One region of the Methylophaga marina genome, then DNA from elsewhere that is predicted to be linked to it. Evidence: riboswitches for the same ligand, from Rfam matches in the RefSeq annotation. Region 1 holds a riboswitch; the other holds the start of a gene.
The links. A riboswitch is a leader RNA that binds a small molecule or an ion and turns the genes downstream of it on or off. The one in region 1 is predicted to bind cyclic di-GMP.

Region 1 (4,423 bases):
TAATCCAGCCCTGCAGATTAGCGCCCGAGGTCATTCTATAAGCCTATTGGTGCAAGGCGCGAACGAGTTTTTACGCCAAGAACTTGGGCCCAGTTACCTTCCCATAGCAAGAGGCCAAGCGTTGCTTGACCAAGCCGTTAGCATGGTAACAGCCAATACCGAAATTGATATAGATGGCCAAGCGTTGAGAAATGCCTTGCAGCAAGAACACAACATTCGTGAAACGATACCAAGACCTAACCCTTCATCTGATAGTGGAAATGTCTTTGATTTTTTATCGGAAAGCGACAGAGAAGCGTTGGAAGCTGCGTATGATTATGCTGTAGAGAACAACCTCGATGCTGATGATGTTGAACTGGCAGCCGGGTTACTTGCCAGTGACCGACGACGCCAAGCCGCTATTGCTTCAGGTACAATCTATTTAGTGCATGAGCCAAGTGAGAATGCAGGCAAGTTTATTCCCCAATCATCAGCTAACTTACCCAATACAGACACTAGCAATCCGCGCCAGTCACTGATTGATCGATTGACATCCGGCGACCTATTCAGTAAAAATCCGTTTCTCAACCAGGCGTTATTCATCGAAGCGGCGTTTCGCACCCTGCAATTAAAGAATTAAAGGGGTCTGGTTGAAATTATTTTTCCAGGCAAAGAATCAACACACGATCAATCGCCTAACGATGGCATTCAGCCGCGCGCGCGAATAGCGCGCCGGCTGATGCTGGCGTTAGGCCAGAAGCCCAACGTTCATATCTGACGATCAAAAGTCGTCACTTTACAAGAAGGGTTTGAGTTATAGCGACAACCATGTTTTTGAAGAAACGGTAAAATGTCAGGGCGGGAAAGAAAAAATGGATATTGAGTTTGGCCGCTCTTCATTCTATGACGAGGATAGTATTTATCTGAATGTCGATGGCAAATCTGTGATTATGGATCGTGCTACAGCCAAGAAATTTGTGGAAACCGTTCTGGGTGTTGGCCACTATTTCGGTTTTGTCGATTAATCATCGGCGCAAAACCGGTAATTGAGCCTAACAATCACAGTCACGGCGACGTCTACTACATTGCGGCTTCGCCTCCATTTCGCAGCCGCGCGTGCTGTTGGCGTTAATGGTCTATGGAAACGATAGAAATCAAGTCATGTGATGACGCCACAACCCTCTCCTTGAGGATCGTTGGTGGCAACGAGGAGGGCTCAAACTTTGTTGCCTCTGTTACTGGCGCTCCATTTATAGGTGAAGTCAATACAACAACCTATTTTGTCGGCCCGCCAAGTCTTCTGTTTCGGGATATGGCAGACAACTGGCGAGGCTGGAAAGGGGAGAAGATATGGGGAGCTTTGGACGGAGAGTTCATGCTCACGGCAACGGCTATGCATGTTCAAGGTGTCAGCAAACTTGATTTCTTTCTATAGATTTCTCACTCACACACTTCATCAATTTACTAAATGAAACTCATCACTGAGTTCTTAGTCAGTACCCCTCTAAACATTAATTTCCCACGGAGGAGGAGAACCTATGGAGTATGTTGGCCCCGTCAGCTCTGCTGTTATGGCCATTATCTGGCTTGTCTATTTACAGTTAATTCTTAGTCAATATCGCCGTAATAATCGGCCCTATCTTCTTTTTCACCATGCTCAAAATGAGAACCCCGATGCGCTGTGTATGTTGGTGAATATGGGGGAGCGGCCTGTTCATGTGGTGTGTGTACAAGCCGTGATAAAAATGACGTCCGGGGAGGAGCATAAGCTTGCTGTGACCGAGTTTGAGCGCATTAATGTTACGGAGCAAAATGTGCAGCAAACCTTGCGTCAAGGGCCGTTGCTAAATGGTAGTTATCTGATTTTAGGAACATTTCGAGACATTATTGAAAAGACTCAAAATGAAATAGGTTTAAACGCTTCACTGGAAGACGTTGAATGTCTCGAGTTAAGAGCCGCAGTAATTCATGCGCCAAGTAAACACCCTGTTGGGGCGAAACGCGCATTTGTGTTGAAGCACAATACAGGCACTTGCGTTTATCCAAAAGACATCAATACTAGGCAGATGGTAAAACGAAAAGACAAACAAGAAGTCGCGCAGTGGATAGAGTCTGAGCTACATCCACGTGAGAATAATGAATAGTAATAGTGATAAGCGCGACTGTTTTGAGTTGGGTGCCAGCGTTGATTCAGTTTCTGTTTGCTGTGGTGGCGATGCACTTTATTGCCAAGTGGATGCAAGAAGCGATCTTTATTGAGAACCTAGCTTATGGTGGGGAAAAGTCAGGGCTACTCACTCTCTGGTTTGGTCATTTTTCACTTTAGCTTGTTACGTTATTTTCGCGCTGAGTTTGATTTATCTACTTGATACATAGTTGTATTCCTAACCAGCTTTGCCTGTTCAGATTGATGTGAGTGGGGAAGTCTTAATGCTAGAAATCGCCAAAACCCACTTTTATATAGGCCTTCTAGTACCAATGTACAATTGATTGAGCTATAAAAGCGATTTACCCTGTAGCTGTAGTAAATTAATTTCTTAATAAAGCCAACCTTGGTGTGAGCCAAGCACGGAAAGCTTCAGGTCTTTATAAGTAGTGAATAAAGATGGCTGGGTTGCAGAATAACAAAGGCTTATGTAATGAAGTTATTTAGCAAAAACTTATTAATCGCACTCGGGTTGTTAATTATGGCGCCGTTGACTGCTAACGCAGCAACTGTCCATCTTGATGCAAAAACAAACACTTCTTCGAATGCTGTTGAACTCAACCTGAAAGCAGGTACTTATTCAATAAGCCCATTTAAAGATGACACATACACAGCGTGGAATGCTTGGGGTAAAGTGCAAGGTTGTAGTGCTGATGGCACTGGTTGTTCAAAAGGCTGGGTCAACAACTACTCATTCACTACACCGTCTGGCACTACTCATATCATCACTAGCGATACTGGTAGATATGAGACAGCAGATTTAGCGCTGCTGAACGCACTTGGTGCAACATTTACACTGTTATCTGATGCCACAGTTCAGTTCTTCATCAATGATAGTAACTACGGTGACAACATCGGTGGTATGTCATTAAATGTATCTGCAGTGCCTATTCCTGCTGCAGCATTCTTGTTTGCGCCTGCATTATTAGGTTTCATGGGCTTACGTCGTAGAGCTCAAAAAACAGTCGCTTAATACCCAGACTGTTAAACCGATTAAAGCCGTAATGATTAAGTTCATTACGGCTTTTTTATTGCCTGAAAGAAACTTATGGCAAGATGATATGGCAAATGAACCTTTTTTTTGTGGCTGAGAGAAGAGTCTTTCGGCGTTTGAGTAAAGAGATTGTCATTTACCCATAGAGTTAAGTATATGAATATGGATCAAGCTGATACCGACTCAGCCTATGCAGAGGAAACATTAACCTTTGAGCAAACCAGCGAATTGCCGGGGAAGGTATTACTTGAGTTTGGCGCGCCATGGTGTGGTCATTGTCAGGCAGCAAGTGCAGCTATTAACGAAGTAGTTAATGAACATACGAAGCTACGTCATATCAAAATCTACGACGGCAAAGGCAAGCGATTGGGCCGTGGGTTTAAGGTTAAGCTATGGCCGACATTGATACTGCTAGACAATGGTCAAGAAGTGGGTCGTCTTGTGAGGCCATTACGTGCTGATGAGGTTCGTGAATTGATGTCGAAACTCAACTAAGCGGAGCCAGTTTTGCCCTTGTCCCGACTGATTTTCTCTGAGAATAGTTATGCATATAAACCATGTGTTGCGGTTTAAGGAGCCACTACACAGACTATCTGAAGATAAATAGCCTGGGTATCTCGGCGTTATTCGGAAAGGGCCGTGACGATTTGTTGTGTGTTGTATTGCATTAGTTTTATATAGGTTGCAGCCGGGCCATTTTCTTCAGATAACGACTCGGGATAGAGTCTGCCGCCTGGTTTGGCCCCGGTGGCATTAGCAATCTGCTTGACCAAACGGGTGTTATTAGAATTTTCAAGAAAATAACGTGTCACGCCAAGCTGTTTAATCTGGTCGATGAGTTTAGCAATGGTAGCAGCTGAGGCTTCTGTTTCTGTGGAAACGCCCTGAGGAGATAAGAATCTGACGCCATAGGCTTTTGTGTAATAACTAAATGCGTCATGGCTGGTTAAAATGTCACGTTTGTCAGTGGGCAGGCTTGTCAGCTTTGCGTGGATATTGGCATCCAGTGCCGTCAGTTTTTCCCTGTACGCTTGAGCAGCCTGTTGTATTTCATTTGTCAGATCTGGTCTGACTTCAATCAAGGCCGCTTCAATATTATTAACCCAAACCTGAACATTATCGACATCATTCCATACGTGTGGATCCGTTCTGAACTGGCCATAGCCGGCTGTTACAGAATAGGTCTCAATACCTTTTGAAACAGCAATCGGAGCTGTGCTGGTGCCGGCGGCTTTCGCTAAACG
Region 2 (4,423 bases), 1.2 Mb from region 1:
ATCACCTATTCTTTGTTCCAACTCGATGAAACTTCGAGTTTGTTTCACATCTTGCTGAGCCCAGCTAGGCGCCGTATTGGTTGACTCATCGTAATCGGTCAATGTGCCATCACTATAGAAAAGTGGTAATGCTCCTGATGAGTTACCATCACTATGATGGTCGTTCACACTGTGAGAAAAAGTTAGCTCAGTGCTGTCCGTCAGATCTGCTGAAACAATGCCGTAAAAGACATCACGGTCTGTGGAGTAGCGATCAAGGTATGAATCTCCTTTTTCTTTGGCAACGACTAAGCGACCACGAACGCGATCATTAATAGGCCCGGAAATATCGGCATCAACACGACGAGTATTCCATGAACCATAAGAGGCTTTAGCTGATGCCTGAAATTCATCAGTGGGGCGTTTACGCACAAAATTGATGGTGGCCGAAGGATTAGCTAAACCAGTAATCAGACCACTCGCCCCTTTAATGACCTCCACTTTTTCATACATCGCGGTGTCATCGTGACCTTGTGTCAAACCATATGAAAAAGGCACACCAATGCCGTCATACTGAAAGTTAACGATATCAAAACCACGTGCGGTGTAGTACGTTCGACCCGTTTCTACCTGCTCCACCGTCACACCCGGCACATATTTCAGTAAGTCATTCACCTCATTTAAGGCAAAATCTTCAATCTGATCTTGTGAAATAACCGAGACAATCTGAGGCGTTTCAAAGATGGTTAAATCCAGTTTTGTTGCTGATTTGGTTTCCTCTGGTTCGCCATAAATGCGCAATGAATCCAGACTAATCACTTCGCTAGACTCAGATACTTGTTCAACTGGCTCCGCATTAGCTAAGCCGCTATACAGCGAGACCAATGACAAGCTAATGGCATATCGTGTGCTCCGTTTCATATGTCTTATCTCATGATTTGTTATTTAAAAAATGACAGCACTTTACAGATCATAAAATCTAAATACAAATCATTATTATTTAACAACTAATATGAAAACACTGGCATTCAGTCTCCTAATTCAATCAAGTGAGTAAGTTTGAGAGTTTCCTGAGATGAAAAGAGTGATTCTATTTTTTCCAAATACATTTAAAAATCTGGCATGCTACGTATCAACTAAAAATAGAAATATTGAACAGAAAAGAGTTATATGAAATCTAGACAAAATATCAAACACAATGACCCAATTGGTTTCGACTAGAGGCAAGGCTGAGATGTCAGACGATATACAAAATAACCACACCATGCCAGCAGATGCCAGCCCCGAGTTAGTGTCAAACAATATGCCTGCCACCAACATATTTAAGTCAAGTTCACACTGGGCAATAGTCGGTATATTTTTACTGCTATTACTGGGCAGTGTTGCTCACGCTCGTGATTTTCTCGTGCCGGTAGCGCTTGGCGTGTTACTGGCACTAGTGTTTAGTCCGGTGCGACGTTTCCTTGAGCGCAGACGGCTACCACCAGCTATCTCCGCGTTTATTATTGTCAGTGGACTGATGACATTAATAGGCTTGGGCTTAAGCACCCTCGCAGATCCTGTGCAGAGTTGGATTAAAGAAGCCCCCACCATCGGCTTTAAAATTGAACAGAAATTGCGTGGTGCCAACCAGTCAGCGAAAGAAGTCATTGATGCTGGCAAACAGATTGAGCGGATCGCCTCGCTGGAAAACGAGACAGAGCAAGTACAGAAAGTCTCACCACGCGAGCCAGGAGTGCTTGTCAAACTCGCTACTTCGGTGCCTGAAATTCTGGCGCAAATGGTATTTACCCTAGTGTTGCTGTTCTTTCTGCTGGCCTCAGGTGATATGTTTTACGAAAAGCTAGTTCACATTATGCCGACGTTTAAAGATAAGCGTAATGCGGTCAGAATTAGCTATGACATCGAACGCAAGTTATCGAATTACTTATTCACTATCACCCTTATTAATGCTGTGCTTGGTATAGCGGTTGGCGTATCAATGTGGCTGCTGGGCATGCCAAATGCCATCCTATTTGGTGTGTTAGCGTTCGCCTTGAATTTTGTACCGTATCTTGGTGCTATCGTAGGCGTTGTGATCGCGGCCCTCGTAGGTTTGCTTACCTTTGACCATACCGTTACCGCGCTGCTGCCCGCCCTAGCCTATTTGACGTTAACGATTATTGAAGGGCAACTTGCCACGCCTTATTTCGTTGGTCGGCGCTTAGAAATGAACCCCGTCGTGATTTTTCTCTCGGTCGCATTATGGGCCTGGTTATGGTCGATTGTGGGTATGTTAGTAGCAGTGCCATTATTGGTTGCTGTTCGTACCTTTTGTGAACATATCCCCAGCTTGCAGGCATTTGGTACTTTTCTCTCGGCAAGAGGTAGTGAAAACTTTCATCCAGAAAATGCCGACACAGAAACCTAAGAATCTGTTGAGTCAGTCTGCTAAAAGTTTATTGTTCACTGAAAGTCATGCAAATCTGGATCAAGCTGGTTTCCCCTCTTATTTTGATAACATTATCAGGGTGTTAATCTTTTTTCTGTCTATTGTACTAAAGTACAATAGACAAGCTTCAGTTCGTTTAAATAATCTATTCTCGAAGAGGTTCTCTTCACCCCAACCTTTATCTAACTTGCCAACCATGATGCGAATCATGCTACGGAAAGCCACGAGCCTCATGTAGGTAGTCGGGCTGCATATATGCAAGGGCAATGTAATATGAAAAAAATCTTAAAGACTGCGATCATTTTATTTTCCAGTTTTATCGCAATCGCTCACGCCGCTCCTGTGGCGATTAATTTTAATTCACTATCATTTTCTAATGTCAGTAGCTACACAACGCAAGGTGTGACTTTTTCAAAGGGAAGTGCAAATATTTCTACAGATAGAACACCAACTGGCTCCAGAGGTTTAAGTGGTACTTCTTTTTCAAGTGATGATCCCTTTAAGGCTGTTATTGCTGGTGGTGCCAAATCAGTGTCTGTTGACCTAGGTGACTATGGTAATGACCTCGACAATATCTTTTTATCCGTCTATGACATCGCCAATAATTTATTGGGAACAACATCAGTTAATTGCTGTACCAGCAGCACAATGGTCACATTGTCGCTTGCTTTTGATGACATTAGTTATGCTATTTTTGGCACGATAGGAGGCTTCTACAAGAATTCTGTATATGCTGACAATTTCACCTATACACCTAGCGTTTCTGAAGTACCAGTACCAGCTGCAGCTTGGTTATTTGCTTCTGGTTTAATGGGATTTACTGCAATGAGAAGACGTTCTAACTTAAAAAAGTAAACGTTTATCTCACATGCGGCATTGCTTAAATGTCAGTGAAAGCCAGCACTCAAGGGGCTGGCTTTTTTTGGGTACAGATTAACTCATATAATTAATAGGGTTAGAGCGGTTTATTTTGAAGAAAAATACCGACCAACATTAAGAACCAAACACTCTTGTATATTAAAAAGCCATTAGAATTAAGCTGAACTTGTCTAATCAACTGGAGGTTTAAAAGTTCGTATCTCTCGTCTATTGCCGCTAAAAATTTACTGTACTTTATGGATTAAGTGGACAAGTGTTTGAGCGAAGCGAGTTGGTGTTCACGCCATAAAATACAGTAATTTTTTAGGGATAAGACAATATCGGGTGCCCTTTTGTTTGGTTCGTTTATTTTGGTATGCACAAATTCGTCTGGAACGAATTTGGACGCCAAAGGCGCCCGAAGAAGGGTGAGTGACATGGATGTCACGAATCAAATTAAATGAACGCCTCGCGGCAGCGTGTGATTTAACAAAAGAAACTATCCGTTGGGTTTCGTTCCTCTACCCAACCTACATAACCAATCGTTTTTTCTATAAAAATCAATTCGTTATACAACTTAAAATATTCTCTTATAGTTTAAAGAAGGGTGCGCTTACGCGCACCCCGGATGAGTTAGGCTGCTTTAGAAGTGTCAGCGTTTTTATCTTCCACATCATGTTCCAAAGCTTTGTTAGCCGTTTGGCTAATCGGAATCGATTTAGGCTTCATCGCTTCAGGAATTTCTTTCACAAGGCTGATAGTCAGTAAGCCATTGGAAAGATCGGCGCCAGTCACTTCGACGTAATCAGCAAGGTTGAACTTACGTTCAAATGAACGATAAGCAATGCCTTGATGGAGGTATTTACGCTCTTCTTTAGCCGCTTTTTCACCTCGTACAGTCAGCACACCATTTTCAACCTGAATATCAAGCTCCTCTTGGGTGAAGCCGGCAACGGCTAGCGTGATGGCATAGCGGTTGTCCTCGATGAGCTCAATATTGTAGGGAGGGTATCCACTGGAAGTGGAGTCTGCAGTAAGTGCATGGTTAATCAGTGATCCCAAACGATCAAAACCAACACTACTACGATAAAGAGGGGTTAGGTCAATTGCATTCATGGTATATCCTCCGTTAGAAGCAATATAAAACAAAAACAA

Region 2: another riboswitch for cyclic di-GMP. It lies ahead of QUE24_RS12250 (VPLPA-CTERM sorting domain-containing protein); the one in region 1 lies ahead of QUE24_RS02645 (hypothetical protein).

The regions. Positions count from the first base shown of each region.
Region 1 covers NZ_AP027741.1:532,777-537,199, reverse strand. The annotation lists gene QUE24_RS02670 (hypothetical protein) at 50-619, shown strand; gene QUE24_RS02665 (hypothetical protein) at 789-1,004, shown strand; gene QUE24_RS02660 (DUF6228 family protein) at 1,118-1,414, shown strand; gene QUE24_RS02655 (hypothetical protein) at 1,518-2,123, shown strand; gene QUE24_RS02650 (hypothetical protein) at 2,129-2,305, shown strand; cyclic di-GMP riboswitch class I at 2,515-2,601, shown strand; gene QUE24_RS02645 (hypothetical protein) at 2,619-3,158, shown strand; gene QUE24_RS02640 (thioredoxin family protein) at 3,336-3,674, shown strand; partial or broken gene QUE24_RS02635 (metal ABC transporter solute-binding protein, Zn/Mn family) at 3,803-4,423, opposite strand, start outside.
Region 2 covers NZ_AP027741.1:2,390,104-2,394,526, reverse strand. The annotation lists gene QUE24_RS12260 (TonB-dependent siderophore receptor) at 1-900, opposite strand, end outside; gene QUE24_RS12255 (AI-2E family transporter) at 1,214-2,389, shown strand; cyclic di-GMP riboswitch class I at 2,590-2,665, shown strand; gene QUE24_RS12250 (VPLPA-CTERM sorting domain-containing protein) at 2,684-3,265, shown strand; gene QUE24_RS12245 (Hsp20 family protein) at 3,902-4,384, opposite strand.